DNA from 4 places in the Providencia sp. PROV_01 genome. Region 1 is predicted to be linked to each of the others. Evidence: predicted binding sites of a transcription regulator. Region 1 holds the regulator's gene; each other region holds the start of a gene.
What was found. The regulator PurR, encoded in region 1, represses purine synthesis genes. The targets are predictions, from matches to a motif close to CANGCAAACGTTTGCNTG.
Positions count from the first base shown of each region.

Region 2: ACU696_RS04790 (NCS2 family permease) is a predicted target of PurR. The motif match lies at 1,502-1,519, and genes of this name have one in related genera.
Region 3: ACU696_RS03610 (NCS2 family permease) is a predicted target of PurR. The motif match lies at 1,598-1,615, and genes of this name have one in related genera.
Region 4: cvpA (colicin V production protein) is a predicted target of PurR. The motif match lies at 1,704-1,721, and genes of this name have one in related genera.

Region 1 covers NZ_JBRFKD010000002.1:2,945,477-2,949,023, forward strand. The annotation lists gene sodB (superoxide dismutase [Fe]) at 1-241, shown strand, start outside; gene purR (HTH-type transcriptional repressor PurR) at 682-1,707, shown strand; gene punR (DNA-binding transcriptional activator PunR) at 1,717-2,622, opposite strand; gene punC (purine nucleoside transporter PunC) at 2,745-3,547, shown strand, end outside.
Region 2 covers NZ_JBRFKD010000002.1:911,132-914,678, forward strand. The annotation lists gene ACU696_RS04785 (hypothetical protein) at 1-972, opposite strand, end outside; gene ACU696_RS04790 (NCS2 family permease) at 1,587-2,933, shown strand; gene ACU696_RS04795 (Na+/H+ antiporter) at 3,197-3,547, shown strand, end outside.
Region 3 covers NZ_JBRFKD010000002.1:615,753-619,299, reverse strand. The annotation lists gene ACU696_RS03610 (NCS2 family permease) at 207-1,541, opposite strand; gene ACU696_RS03605 (amino acid ABC transporter permease) at 1,728-2,480, opposite strand; gene ACU696_RS03600 (amino acid ABC transporter permease) at 2,482-3,234, opposite strand; gene ACU696_RS03595 (ABC transporter substrate-binding protein) at 3,345-3,547, opposite strand, start outside.
Region 4 covers NZ_JBRFKD010000002.1:2,097,324-2,100,870, reverse strand. The annotation lists gene purF (amidophosphoribosyltransferase) at 1-1,132, opposite strand, end outside; gene cvpA (colicin V production protein) at 1,147-1,650, opposite strand; gene dedD (cell division protein DedD) at 1,830-2,471, opposite strand; gene folC (bifunctional tetrahydrofolate synthase/dihydrofolate synthase) at 2,477-3,547, opposite strand, start outside.

The sequences.
Region 1 (3,547 bases):
TGCAGCAACCAAAAATTTTGGTGCAGGTTGGACATGGCTGGTGAAAAAAGCAGATGGTAGCCTTGCTATAGTGAATACATCTAACGCTGCAACACCTATTTCTGGTGATGATAAGCCCGTGTTAACTGTTGATATTTGGGAGCACGCTTACTATATCGATTACCGTAACGCTCGCCCTAAATATTTAGAAAACTTCTGGGCACTGGTTAACTGGAAATTTGTGGAAGAAAATTTAGCATAACAATTTCTGCTTGTTGCTAAGTTTAGATACAGCAAGGGCGAGATATACTCGCCCTTTTAAATTCACCCTACTCAAGGCTGAAATAAAATCAGAAAATATGCGCAGCAAGAAAGATAATTAATGCTAATGAGCCCAGCGCAGCAAGCAATCCATATTTAACATCTGTATCCATGAGTTCCTCTCATTCTAATGTAATTGAATTAATAAATAACCATGAAATAATAAAGGTTATTAAGTATACATATCCAAAAAAGTAAAACTAGTGTCTATATCACATGTTATAACATCAATTATTTCTTTCGTTTTTGCGCTAGATCAGACAAAATCGACAACAAATCGCTAAATTATTGCCAGCAAAGGATCAATGCATCAATATGCAGGTAATTTTTTAACAAGAATTCTTATAGAGACCGGTTATTGGTCAGGAGTTTTTTTCCCCCATGGCAACGATTAAAGATGTGGCGAAGCGCGCTGGCGTATCTACCACAACCGTATCCCATGTTATTAATAAAACGCGCTTTGTAGCTGATGACACTAAGGCTGCGGTTTGGGCTGCAATTAAAGAGCTCAATTATTCGCCAAGTGCGGTTGCCCGTAGTTTAAAAGTTAACCACACAAAGTCGATTGGGTTGTTAGCAACTTCCAGTGAAGCGCCTTACTTCGCTGAGGTGATCGAATCTGTTGAAAATAGCTGTTATGAAAAAGGCTATACGCTGATTCTTTGTAATTCTCATAACAATTTGGGAAAACAAAAAGCGTATTTACAGATGCTAGCACAAAAGCGCGTTGATGGCTTACTTGTGATGTGTTCCGAGTACCCTGATACCTTAATTGGTATGCTAGAAGATTACCGCAATATCCCAATGGTAGTCATGGACTGGGGAACTTCTCGTGGCGATTTTACAGATAGCATTATTGATAACTCGTTCCATGGTGGATACCTAGCAGGTCGCTATTTAATTGACCGTGGGCATCGCGATATTGGAGTGATCCCTGGTTCACTTGAAAGAAATACAGGTATTGGACGTTTAACTGGCTTCAAAAAAGCAATGGAAGAGGCCAAAATTACACTAAAAGAAGAATGGATAGTTCAGGGGGATTTCGAACCTGAGTCTGGCTATAAAGCAATGACGCAAATTTTAAGCCATAAACAGCGCCCTACCGCTGTATTTTGTGGTGGTGATATCATGGCAATGGGAGCAATTTGTGCCGCTGATGAAATGGGATTACGTGTTCCACAAGATATTTCAATCATTGGCTATGATAATGTGCGAAATGCGCGCTATTTTACACCGGCATTGACCACAATCCACCAACCCAAAGAGCGTTTAGGGCAAATGGCCTTCACAATGCTGCTCGATCGTATCGTCAATAAGCGCGAAGATGCTCAAACAATCGAAGTCCACCCTCGCCTTGTAGAACGTCGTTCTGTTGCAGATGGTCCATTTATCGATTACCGCCGATAGTACGAATAACTAGGTTGAAAGCCACTCTGCGTTAAGCGTTTCGTTATCGCCAAGGTAATCTAACAACCAGCTGAGCGCTGGTGATGTATTATTTTCCACCCAAGTTAAACAGCAAGGACTGGGTGGAAAAGGCTGCGCTAATGATAGTTCAACTAATTGGCCGTTTTCACAAAGCGGAGCCGCTCGATGCTCAGGTACCATCCCAACACATAACCCATTAACTAAACAAGCTAAGCCATTTTCCCAGTAAGGCACAACAAGCCGACGCTGGTTATCAAGAGCCCAAGTATCACGTTTGGGTAGGTTACGTGAAGTATCTTCAAGGCACAAACTAGGGTACTCTCTCATTTGATCATCGGTCAGTTTTTCACCTATTCTGGCTAATGGGTGCTCTGGGCTTGCAACACACATCCACGACATAAAACCCATATCACGGAAACTATACCTTTCACCAATTGGAGATGCTCGAGTCGCACCAATCGCAACATCTACACGCCCATCAGCAAGTGCATCCCACACCCCATTAAACACCTCTGGATGAATAAAGAGTTCGATATCAGGAAAATGACGATAAAAATCAAGAATTAGCTGTTCTGTCCGCTGTGGTTTGACAATACAATCAACGGCAATACTAAATTGACCACGCCAACCATTCGCAACTTGCTGACACTGGTGACGAGTATCTGTCATTTTTTTGATAACAGAACGGCTCTCCTTAATAAATATCGCCCCAGCTTCCGTTAGCACAACATCACGATGTCGACGCTCAAACAGAGGAACCGCAAGCCATTCTTCAACTTGCTTAACGGTATAGCTGATTGCAGAAGGTACACGGTGCAATTCTTCAGCAGCACCACTAAAGCTTCCAGTTCGAGCAACTGCATCAATCACTTCGAGTGCATGCGCAGACCACATAACTTCTCCTTTCAAAAATTTTGATAACAAGATCCAAATATTACCGTTTCACAACCTAAAAAAATAGCCTATACAATGGCGTCATCATTAACATTTTTTTAAATATCAGATAAGTAATAATTATGTCGAATACTGTGAAAAAAAACGCCCCTGGATTTATGGTGTACCTTGCAGGACTTAGCATGCTGGGGTTTTTAGCCATTGATATGTATTTACCTGCATTTGGTGCTATGCAAGACACCCTGCATACATCCGAAGGCGCGATCAGTGCTTCTCTCAGTATCTTTTTAGCTGGTTTTGCCTTCGCTCAGCTATTATGGGGGCCATTATCAGACAAACTTGGCCGTAAGCCTGTTCTCATTGTGGGCTTAACTATTTTCATTTTAAGTAGCTTAGCTATTTATTGGGTGGAAACCGCAACACAGCTATTAACACTACGTTTTTTACAGGCGGTTGGAGTCTGCTCCGCGGCTGTTTTGTGGCAAGCACTAGTTATCGACCGCTATGATGAAGCAAATACCCAAAAAGTTTTTGCTTCTATTATGCCGCTAGTCGCGCTATCCCCTGCTTTAGCGCCATTATTAGGTGCATGGGTTCTTGAGCACCAAACATGGGAAGCAATTTTCCTGATCCTAATGGCGGTGGGTATATTACTTTTATTACCAACGCTCTTTTTGAAAAATGTTTCAGTTAAAACAATAACTGATGACAACCAACCACAAGCTAAGATTTCTTTCTCAAATTTGCTCAGTTCCCCTGTTTTCAGCGGCAACGTACTAGTTTATGCATCCTGTAGTGCAGGTTTCTTCGCTTGGCTAACAGGTTCTCCCTTTATTTTACGCAATATGGGCTTCAATCCTGCTGATATTGGTTTGAGTTATATTCCACAAACTCTAGCCTTCATTATTGGTGGATATGGCTGCCG
Region 2 (3,547 bases), 2.0 Mb from region 1:
TAAAAAAATGATACCTAATAAAGGAAATAGCGCCAGCAGAAACTCATTTGAATTAAATAAACGTTTAATCGGGTGCCTTAGAAAATAAGCGACAGCCAGTAAACCGGAAGGAAAGGCAAATAAGGAAACTGCCGCTGGAATGCGAGTTAAATTAGCTTTTGCCCCTAATTTTTCAACCGAAAAACCAAAGAAGCGGCCGATATTATTTTCCCAAAACCACACAAGAAATAAATCGGGATGCTGAAGATACAGTTGGATAGGCCAAGGTAAAATGGCGATAAGCGCGATTAACCCCGCCGTTAAACTGTATAACCAAAACTGCTTAGTTCGGCATTGAGCAAGAAAAATAGGTGATAAAAAAAGGCAAATCCAGAGAACGCCAGGAATAAAAACGCCTTTTGACAACATGGTGACGATGGTCCCAAGAGATAACCAAAGTGCAGACATGCGCATTTTTTGTTGTTGTATCAGCCCCAATAACCCATATAAGCCAATAGTTGTTCCTGCCATTAGTGCAACATCGGTAAACATATCATGGCTATGCCTGATAATACCGGGAGCACAGGCATACAGTGCAAAAGCGACCCAAATCCGAGTATCAGTGAAGTCTGTGGCTTGGAAAAAACGACGCGCCAAAAGGATAAAAAATGAAAAATTAATAACCGAAAAAATTAAGCTTGCACTACGGGCTGCATCATAAAGTGGCATAAAGCTTGATAACCAATGAGAGGTAATCGTAGCAACCCAATAATAAAGCGGAGGTTTTTCCATAAATGGTTCACCCGCATTTGTGGGAACTAACCATTTACCAGTTTCATACATAGTTTGAATAATACCAAAACTATAATTTTCATCTTGCTTCCAAGGGCTATGGCTATATATTCCTGGTAATAAATACAGAGCAAGAAAACTAATAAAAAGCAGTAAAATACTCCGCTGTAATATGATTAATGGTGCATTCTTATTTGACATTTTAATACGTTTTATGTGTTTTTTACTTGATTAAATTGAAACTATAACTGCGGTTGATAATAATTGAGCTTATGTACTTAAATATATATTTACTCAGTGAATGATATTTTTTTAATGAAAAACAATAAGAAATGTATTTTTAGCCACATTTTTAACAGACGCATATTACCACCAGTAAATAAGTTTTTAGCTATTGGTTTTGTAAGCAAATATTCTTGGATTGTATCAAAAAAATAACCTTCCACTTTAAACAGACATTATATGAAAGGTATTTAGCTATTTTTACGTAAAATAAATGTAACTAAAAAGAATCATTATTTGAAAATAATGTTCATTGCTTAAGAGCCTATATATTTGGGAGCGGGGGAAAGAACAATCGGGTAAGAAATGCTAAAAATGCTTGATCATTCCCCCTGTTTAGAATGATAATTGCTCCCCTCACGATACGTTTTATTCTATTTTAAAAACCAAACGATTGCGCAACTGTTTTTATTGGGATTTTTTCTCAGCCAGTTTGTTTTTTCTTAAAAACGTAATCGTTTACGTCAACGTATAAATTAGTCGTTAGCAGTATTTGAAAGTCGTCGTTTTCCATTAAACAGCAGAGGTATACCATGTCAGGCCAACAGGCTTCATCCAGTTGCAAATTGGATTCATTTTTCAAGATAACAGGGCGCGGCTCTTCAGTTCGCCGTGAAATCATTGCAGGATTAACCACATTCTTAGCGATGGTTTATTCTGTCATCGTTGTACCTGGCATGTTAGGGCAAGCAGGGTTCCCACCAACAGCGGTCTTTATTGCAACTTGCTTAGTGGCTGGTTTTGGTTCTTTATTGATGGGGTTATGGGCCAATCTACCGATGGCGATTGGTTGTGCTATTTCACTGACTGCATTTACCGCATTTAGTTTGGTATTAGGGCAGCAAATTAGTATTCCTGTGGCATTGGGCGCTGTCTTTTTAATGGGGTGTTTGTTCACCATCATTTCTGTGACAGGTATTCGTAGTTGGATTTTACGCAATATGCCAATGGGTATTGCTCATGGCACAGGTATTGGTATCGGCTTATTTTTACTGTTAATAGCTGCTAATGGGGTGGGTTTAGTGATCAAAAACCCAAATGCAGGCCTGCCTGTTGCTCTAGGTGAATTTACATCTTTCCCTGTATTAATGTCATTAGCTGGGTTAGCGGTCATTTTTGGTTTAGAAAAACGCCGCGTTCCGGGTGGCGTATTACTTGTTATTATTGCAATTTCAATTATTGGTTTAATTTTTGATCCTGCGGTTAAATATCAAGGCTTTTTCAAGTTGCCTTCATTGGGTGATGATGGGCTTTCATTAGTTTTCAATATGGATATCATGGGCGCATTACAGCCAATGGTATTGCCAAGCTTACTTGCATTAGTGATGACCGCTGTTTTTGATGCAACGGGGACTATTCGCGCGGTGGCGGGACAAGCCAATTTATTGGATAAAGACGGCCAAATTATTGATGGTGGTAAAGCGTTAACCGCAGACTCCGTGAGCAGTATCTTTGCGGGGGCGATTGGCGCATCTCCTGCTGCTGTGTATATTGAATCTGCAGCGGGTACCGCTGCTGGTGGTCGTACAGGCTTAACCGCAGTGGTTGTCGGCGTACTGTTTTTACTCATTCTCTTTTTATCGCCACTTTCTTATTTGGTACCTGCCTATGCAACGGCGCCGGCATTGATGTATGTTGGGCTTTTAATGTTAAGTAATGTCTCTAAGCTTGATTTCGATGACTTTGTAGATTCAATGTCTGGTTTATTGTGTGCGGTATTCATTGTTCTGACTTGTAATATCGTCACGGGTATCATGTTGGGCTTTGCTGCTTTGGTTATCGGCCGTATTTGTGCAGGTGAATGGCGCAAATTGAATATTGGCACAGTCATTATTGCGGTACTTTTAGTGGCGTTTTACGCTTCAGGATTGGCAATCTAAAGTATATTATTTCAATAGGGTGGCTAATGTTGCCACCTTTTTAACTTATTGTATTAATTAATCGTAAAGTCTCAATTTTTTCCCCGAAAATGGATGGCTAAGGATAAAATAGAGAGAAGGCGGTTAATCAAGTGGATGTGCATGATTTCCACTGGTGAATGGCTGGGTTTTAATAATCATGGTCTGGACGGTGCTATCTCTTACTATGCGGCGGCAGGCAATATTTTAGGTTCTAGTCGCTAGGTTAATTCAGTAAGGGCAACATGGAAATTTTCTTTACTATTCTTATTTTGATTTTAGCTGTCTCTGTTTCAGGGGTTGCTGCTAAAATTCTTCCTATTCGTATTCCTCTTCCTCTCATTCAAATTGCTATTGGTGCGCTATTAGCATGGCCTCAATTCGGCCTACATGTCACCTTTGACCCAGAACTTTTTATGGTTCTGTTAATTCCACCTTTGTTGTTTGTTGATGGGTGGAAAACGCCAACACGCGAATTCTTTCAAAACGGTCGAGAAATTTTTATTTTAGTATTGGTTCTTGTACTGGTTACAGTGATTGGGATTGGTTATTTAATTTACTGGCTGATGCCAGGTATTCCATTGATTGCAGCATTT
Region 3 (3,547 bases), 2.3 Mb from region 1:
CGGGGAGCATACATAAGTATGTGACCCGAGTAGCCGAGAGAAGACAGCAACGCCACAGCTTGAAGTATGACGAAGATTAATGCGCTAAATAGTTTGAGCTGTAGCAAGGCGGCAAGAATTGCTAATCCCTAGGAGCATACAAAAGTATGTGACTAGGGTTAGCAAACGCAGCCAACACCGCTACAGTTCAAAATATGAAGCGCATTTTAGGCGTCGACTAGGATCATTTTTAACAAAAACATCGCCGCGACTAAAATCACACACAAACCCAGATCACGCCAGCGACCAGTACCAATTTTCATTGCACAGTAAGCAATAAAGCCCAACGCAATACCTTCAGTAATCGAGAAACTAAATGGCATCATCACTGCAGTAATAAATGCGGGTACAGACTCAGTTAAGTCATCCCATTTCACGCGAGTTAGACTTGATGTCATCAGCACGCCCACGTAAATCAAGGCTCCCGCAGTTGCATAAGCTGGAACCATACCTGCAAGAGGTGAGATAAACATAGTCAATAGGAATAAAACACCAACGACGATCGCGGTTAAACCTGTACGCCCACCAACAGAAACACCTGAAGAACTTTCAATATATGCAGTGACTGAAGATGTTCCCATCGCTGAACCTGCGACAGAACTCAAGCTGTCTACATATAAAGCTTGTTTCATTCGAGGGAAAGTCCCGCGTTCATTGGTGATACCCGCTTTGTCAGTCACCCCAATCATGGTACCTGATGAGTCAAACAAATTGACTAGCATAAAGGCAAAAATCACACCGGATAACGCTAAATCTAAAGAACCAGAGAAATCAACCTGCCCCACGACACTCGTGATACTTGGCGGCATTGAGAATATCCCAGAATATTTTACATCTCCCAGAGCCAGACCAATCAAAGTGGTCACCGCAATAGAAACTAATACCGCGGCATGAATATTACGTGCCGCTAAGATGGCAATAATAAAGAACCCGAGAGCTCCCAGCCAAACATTATGGTGAGTCAAGTTACCGATAGAAACTAACGTATCCGGGTTAGCCACAATAATGCCGGAGTTTTTCAGCCCCATCATCGCAATAAATAGGCCGATACCACTGGTGATCCCGACGCGAAGACTCAAAGGAATGTTAGCGATAATCCAATAACGTATGCGGAATAGTGTCAGAATAAATAAGCCGACAGCCCCCCAAAATACGGCGCCCATAGCAACTTCCCATGAATACCCCATCGCCCCTACAACAACAAAAGCAAAAAAGGCATTCAAGCCCATCGCAGGTGCAACAGCAATGGATAAATTTGCCAGTAGCCCCATTAAAATGCTACCAATTGCCGCAATCAAACAGGTGGTAACAAATACGGCTTTGATGTCCATGCCTGCAACTGAGAGTATTTGAGGGTTAACAAAGACGATATATACCATCGTCAGGAAGGTGGTGAAGCCTGCAACAACTTCTGTCCGTGCTGTCGTGCCGTGCTCTTGCAATTTAAAAACACGCTGAAACAAGCCCTGCGGTTGTGCCGAGCTAGAAGATTGATTACTCATTAGATATTGCGCCCAAAAAAAGTTTTTTTCGCCCTATACTACAATTAAAAACCACAAAAGAAAACGATTGCGTAAACTGCAAGGAGCCAAAATGTCCTAACTAACTGATACGCCAAGATGAAATAATAAAAATAACCCAAAATAGTGGAGTGAAAAAATGGTGGGTATTTCACCACCACTTTTGATTTAGGAAAGTGCTAACAATTTTTGTCGACGCCAAAACAATAAACGATGTTTCGCAGCCAGTTTTTGGGGTTGATGCTGTGCACTGAGCTTTTTCGCCACTCTATTCGCAATAATTTCTACCGCAAAGCACATCACAAAATAAATAAATGCAACGAATAAGAAAACTTCGAGAGGATAAACCATTTCACGGTTGTTCACTTGGGTTGCTAAGAAAGAAAGCTCCGCAACACCAACAACATAGGCTAATGAGGTGTCTTTAATTAATGCTACCCACTGGTTAATAAATGACGGTACCATCATGCGTAAGGCTTGTGGTAACACGATATTCCATAATACCTGCCAGCGGCTAAACCCCAAGGATAAACCTGCCTGCCACTGCCCTGCTCCTATTGCTAAAATGCCCGCTTTCACAGCATGAGCCAAATATGCGGAGGTAATCAATGCCAATGCGCATACTACCGTTGCAATACCCGGAATTTCCATACCCAATAAGATTGGCAACAGGAAATAGGTCCAAAAAATCAACATAATGACAGGAATTGCACGGAAAAATCCTAAAACTGCGGCGAACAGGTTAACCCAGAAGCCTCGTAGCATGGCTAAGGCTATTCCGCCCAATGTCCCTAATAGAATGGAGGCCGCACCGGCAAGTAAGCTAATGACTAGCGTCAGCGCTGCGCCTTCAAGTGGTCCATCAGGGAAAGTACCGAATAATAAATATTGCCAGTTCTGCTCAATAACTGAAAAATCCATTTTATACCCCCTGAGCCAAATTACGCTGCTGGCGCCACTGGCCCCACCCCTCCATTACTGCAATAATAGCAATGTACAATACTGTCGCTACCCCAAAGGCAGTAAAGGTTTGCAGTGTCTGGCTATCAACCTGACGAGAGACATAAGACAGTTCTGCGACACCGATGGCCATCGTTAACGATGAGTTTTTCACCACATTCATATATTGGCCCAGTAGCGGAGGCATGGCGATTTTAACGGCTTGCGGTAATACCACTAATTTCATGGCCTGCCATGACGTTAATCCTAAAGCAAACGCGGCATATTTTTGCCCTTGGCGAACACCACGGATCCCAGCGCGAATTTCTTCGGCAATAAAAGGGACGGTATACAAGGTCAAACCAATAAAACCCGCTAAGAATTCAAATGACGGCCAACCCACGGTTATTCCAAATAAATGGATTTCATGGGGAGTATTTAGCCATTCCATTGCGGCAGAGGATAAAATTTCACCGGAAGCAAAGTACCAAAAGAATAACTGCACCAACAAAGGCGTATTTCTAAAAATAGAGATGTAGATACTCACGGCCCAACGCACAGGAGCAATTTGACTATCCTTTGCTGATGCAACTATAAAACCCAATGCAGTGGCTGCAACAATGGTACAAATCGAGATCCAAACGGTGATCAAAAAACCGTAGCCAAACCATTCTAGATACTCGGGGGCCAATAAATGGGCAGACCAAAAATCACCACTCAAAAATTTTTCAAACATTGTTCACGACCTATTGCCTTCGCAGCCTGTGATTAAAAACGCATCCCTTATAACCAAGAACCCCGCACAGAGTGCAGGGCTTCATATCACTGAATATTTACCGCTACCCGTTAAGACTGAGGTTGTTGCTCACTCAGTGGCGCAAATTTAAAGTCCCCACGTGGCTGTGCAGCTTTAGTATCTGGCCCAAACCAACGGTTATAAATTACCTCGGCTTTACCGTCTTTCTCCAGTTTCAACAATGTTTCGTTGACGTTTTCAACCAAACGGGTTTCACCTTTGCTTGCTGCCAATGCTTGGTATTCTTTCGTCA
Region 4 (3,547 bases), 850 kb from region 1:
GCTCAGATGTTGTGCCGCGAACAATGGAGTCATCAATGAGTAAAACGTTTTTATCACGAAACTCTGCACGGTTCGCATTGAGCTTACGACGGACTGATTTGCGACGCTCTTGTTGACCCGGCATGATAAACGTACGACCAACATAACGATTTTTCACAAAACCTTGGCGGTAAGGTTTATCCAGAATATGTGCGATTTCTAGTGCGATATCACACGATGTTTCTGGAATAGGAATTACCACATCGATGTTTAAATCTTCCCATTCTCGAGCAATTTTGGCGCCCAATTTTTGCCCCATGCGTAATCTTGCGTTATACACAGACACTTTATCAATAAAGGAGTCTTGGCGAGCAAAATATACATATTCAAAGATACATGGGGTCAATTGCGGGTTATCAGAACATTGGCGTGTAAATAATTGCCCTTTTTCTGTCACATAGACCGCTTCACCTGGAGCAACATCGCGTAAAAATTCGAACCCTAAAGTATCAAGCGCAACACTTTCTGAAGCGACCATATATTCATGCTCACCGCTTTCAGTAATGCGGCGCCCTAGTACTAATGGGCGAATACCATGAGGGTCACGGAAAGCTAACATTCCATGACCGATAATTAGTGCCACACAAGCATATGCGCCACGTAGTTTTTTGTGCATGGCTGACACCGCACTGAAAACATTGTCTGGCTCAAGAGGGAAATGATCAAACCTATCAAGCTCATGCGCTAATACGTTCAGTAATATCTCAGAATCAGAAGTAGTATTCACATGGCGACGCGCTGTTTCAAATAAACTCCGAGTGAGCTCATGAGCGTTTGTCAGATTACCATTATGTGCAAGTGTAATACCAAAAGGTGAGTTTACGTAGAAAGGCTGCGCCTCAGAAGCGCTCGAGCTACCGGCTGTTGGATAACGGACATGCCCTAACCCCATGCAGCCTTGTAATCTCAACATATGACGTGTTTCAAACACATCTTTAACAAGACCATTTGCTTTGCGTAAACGAATGTTGTTTTTGCCATCAATCGTGGCAATACCTGCTGCATCTTGCCCACGATGCTGAAGCACCGTGAGAGCATCATAAATTGATTGGTTTACCGGTGTAACACCGGCGATACCGACAATACCGCACATTTAGTCTTTCCTCATCAGCCAGACGGAGAAATGTTCTCCGGTAGGAAACTTGACGCATTTTGCAGGTAGTCAAAAAACCACCTGATTATATGACTGAACTGCGGAATAAGTTCCGAACGCTGCCAATCCTCACTTTGAGGTAATGGTGTAAATGTGTCGAGAAAAAACAGTAATGCCGAAACTATTAACACACCACGCAGCGCACCGAAGCAGATCCCCAGAACTCGATCTGTACCTGATAACCCGGTTTTTTGTACTAACGAGCTAATCACATAGTTCACCACCGCGCCAACAATTAATGTGGCAATAAACAGTGCAGCGATAGCAATGCCATTTCTAACCAGCACATCCTCAAAACGAGTAAAGTAGCCCGCTAAGTAAGGATAAAACGTACTCGCAACAAAAAAAGCACAGCCCCATGTAACCAGAGAGAGCGCCTCTCGTACAAAACCACGGATCAAGCTAACTAGTGCCGAGAAGCCAATAATGGCGATAATTGTGTAATCTATCCAGACCATATTTCATTCCAAAATTCGCACTCACGACATCAGCGAAGTGCATTCTAACAGAAAACGAAAACGTTTGCGTAACCATTTTTCTATCAAATTTAAAAAAATAGCGGCGAAAATAAAAAATCATAATCGCCGCAGTAAGTTACTAAATCCCCTTACCTTTTAGGGATTATTTAAATTCTATTTTAAGGTTTATAGCTTTGGATTATCCCTTTCGTCCCCGTAATCTTATTCAGTTCTGGTAAAGCTGCTTCTAGCCTCTGCCTTGAAGCCTCAGGCCCAACGTAGATCCGTGTAAGTTTATTATTCACTGGTTTGGCAGGAACCGTATAAACTTGGTAACCGGACAACCTTAGTTTAGCGACAATCTCTTCAACTTTACTTGCATTGTTCAATGCAATCACTTGCACAACAAACGCTTTGCCCTGTGGTTGAGGCTTAGGTTCTGGCTTAGGCTCGGGTTTTGGTTGTGGTTTCGGCTCAACTTTAGGTTCAGGCTTAGGCTCCGGCTTGACGGGTTCAACTACGCTCGGCGCAGGAGTTGTCGTCGATGGCTGAGTTTCAACCTGCTCATTCTGTTGCTGCGTAATGGCTTCTGACAACATGGCTTCAGAAGCACCTTCTGAAGAAGCGGTGGTAGTCGTACTCACAATAGGCGCTATTGCTTCAATATCTTCTTCATCACCCGGTTTAGGGATAATAGGAATGGCCGCAAATTCATTTTCATTGTATTTCTTATCGCCATCAAGCAGAGCAGGAAGCACAATAACTCCCACTGCAACAAGCACAATGGCGCCAGCAAGTCGATTCTGAAATTTACTAGCCACCGGCACTATCCTTCTTGATTTTCCAATAACATCATGACGTGAGCAACGGTATGAAATGACCCGCACACCACAATCACATCTTGCTCGTTTGCATCGATGCAAGCTTGCTGCCACGCTTTTTCTACGCTGTCAAACTGGTTAGCTGTCGGTAAATGTTGACTCAGTTGAGCCACATCAGCCCCCCTAAACTCAGTTAATGGCGCAAGGTACCAATTGGTGACTTGTTGTGATAAACACTCAAGCGTACCTTTGATGTCTTTATCACCTAGCATCCCGACAACCGCACGAATATGACGACCTTTAGTTTCAGGCAAGGCAGCCAATTTACTAACTAAGTACCCTGCTGCATGAGGGTTATGCGCCACATCCAAGATCATCAACGGTTTTTCACCGACAATTTGGAAGCGCCCCGGTAATTGAGCTGATTTCAAACCTTGATGAATAGTGGACTCAGTCACTTTTTGGGCAAAATCAGCATCAATTTCCAATAAGCAACTCACCACACCTAGCGCTGTTGCTGCGTTCGCTAAAGGCACATTCGGTAACGGTAAATTATGCCATTCACGCTGTGAACTTTGCCATGACCAACTATTTGCTTGCTCACTGTATTGCCAATCCGTCCCACGACGAAATAGCTTCGTACCTAAATGCTCAGCCACTTGACTGATTGAAGCTGGCATATCCGGCTCACCAACCACACCATAATGGCCAGCACGGAAGATACCAGCTTTTTCATAACCAATATGTTCACGGTCTGAACCAAGCCAATCAGTGTGATCAAGTGCGATACTGGTGATTGCGGCTATATCTGCATCAACGACATTTGTCGCGTCTAACCGCCCACCTAAACCGACTTCTAAAATCACAATATCGAGTTTAGCTTGTTTAAATAGCTGTAACGCCGCCAAAGTGCCATATTCAAAATAGGTGAGAGAAATATCTGCTCGCTGAGCTTCAATTATGGCAAATGCCTCGCAGAAATCAGACTCGGGAAGTTCTTGGCCTTGAATACGAACGCGTTCGGTATAACGGATAAGATGCGGTGAACTGTATACCCCAACTTTTAACCCAGACGC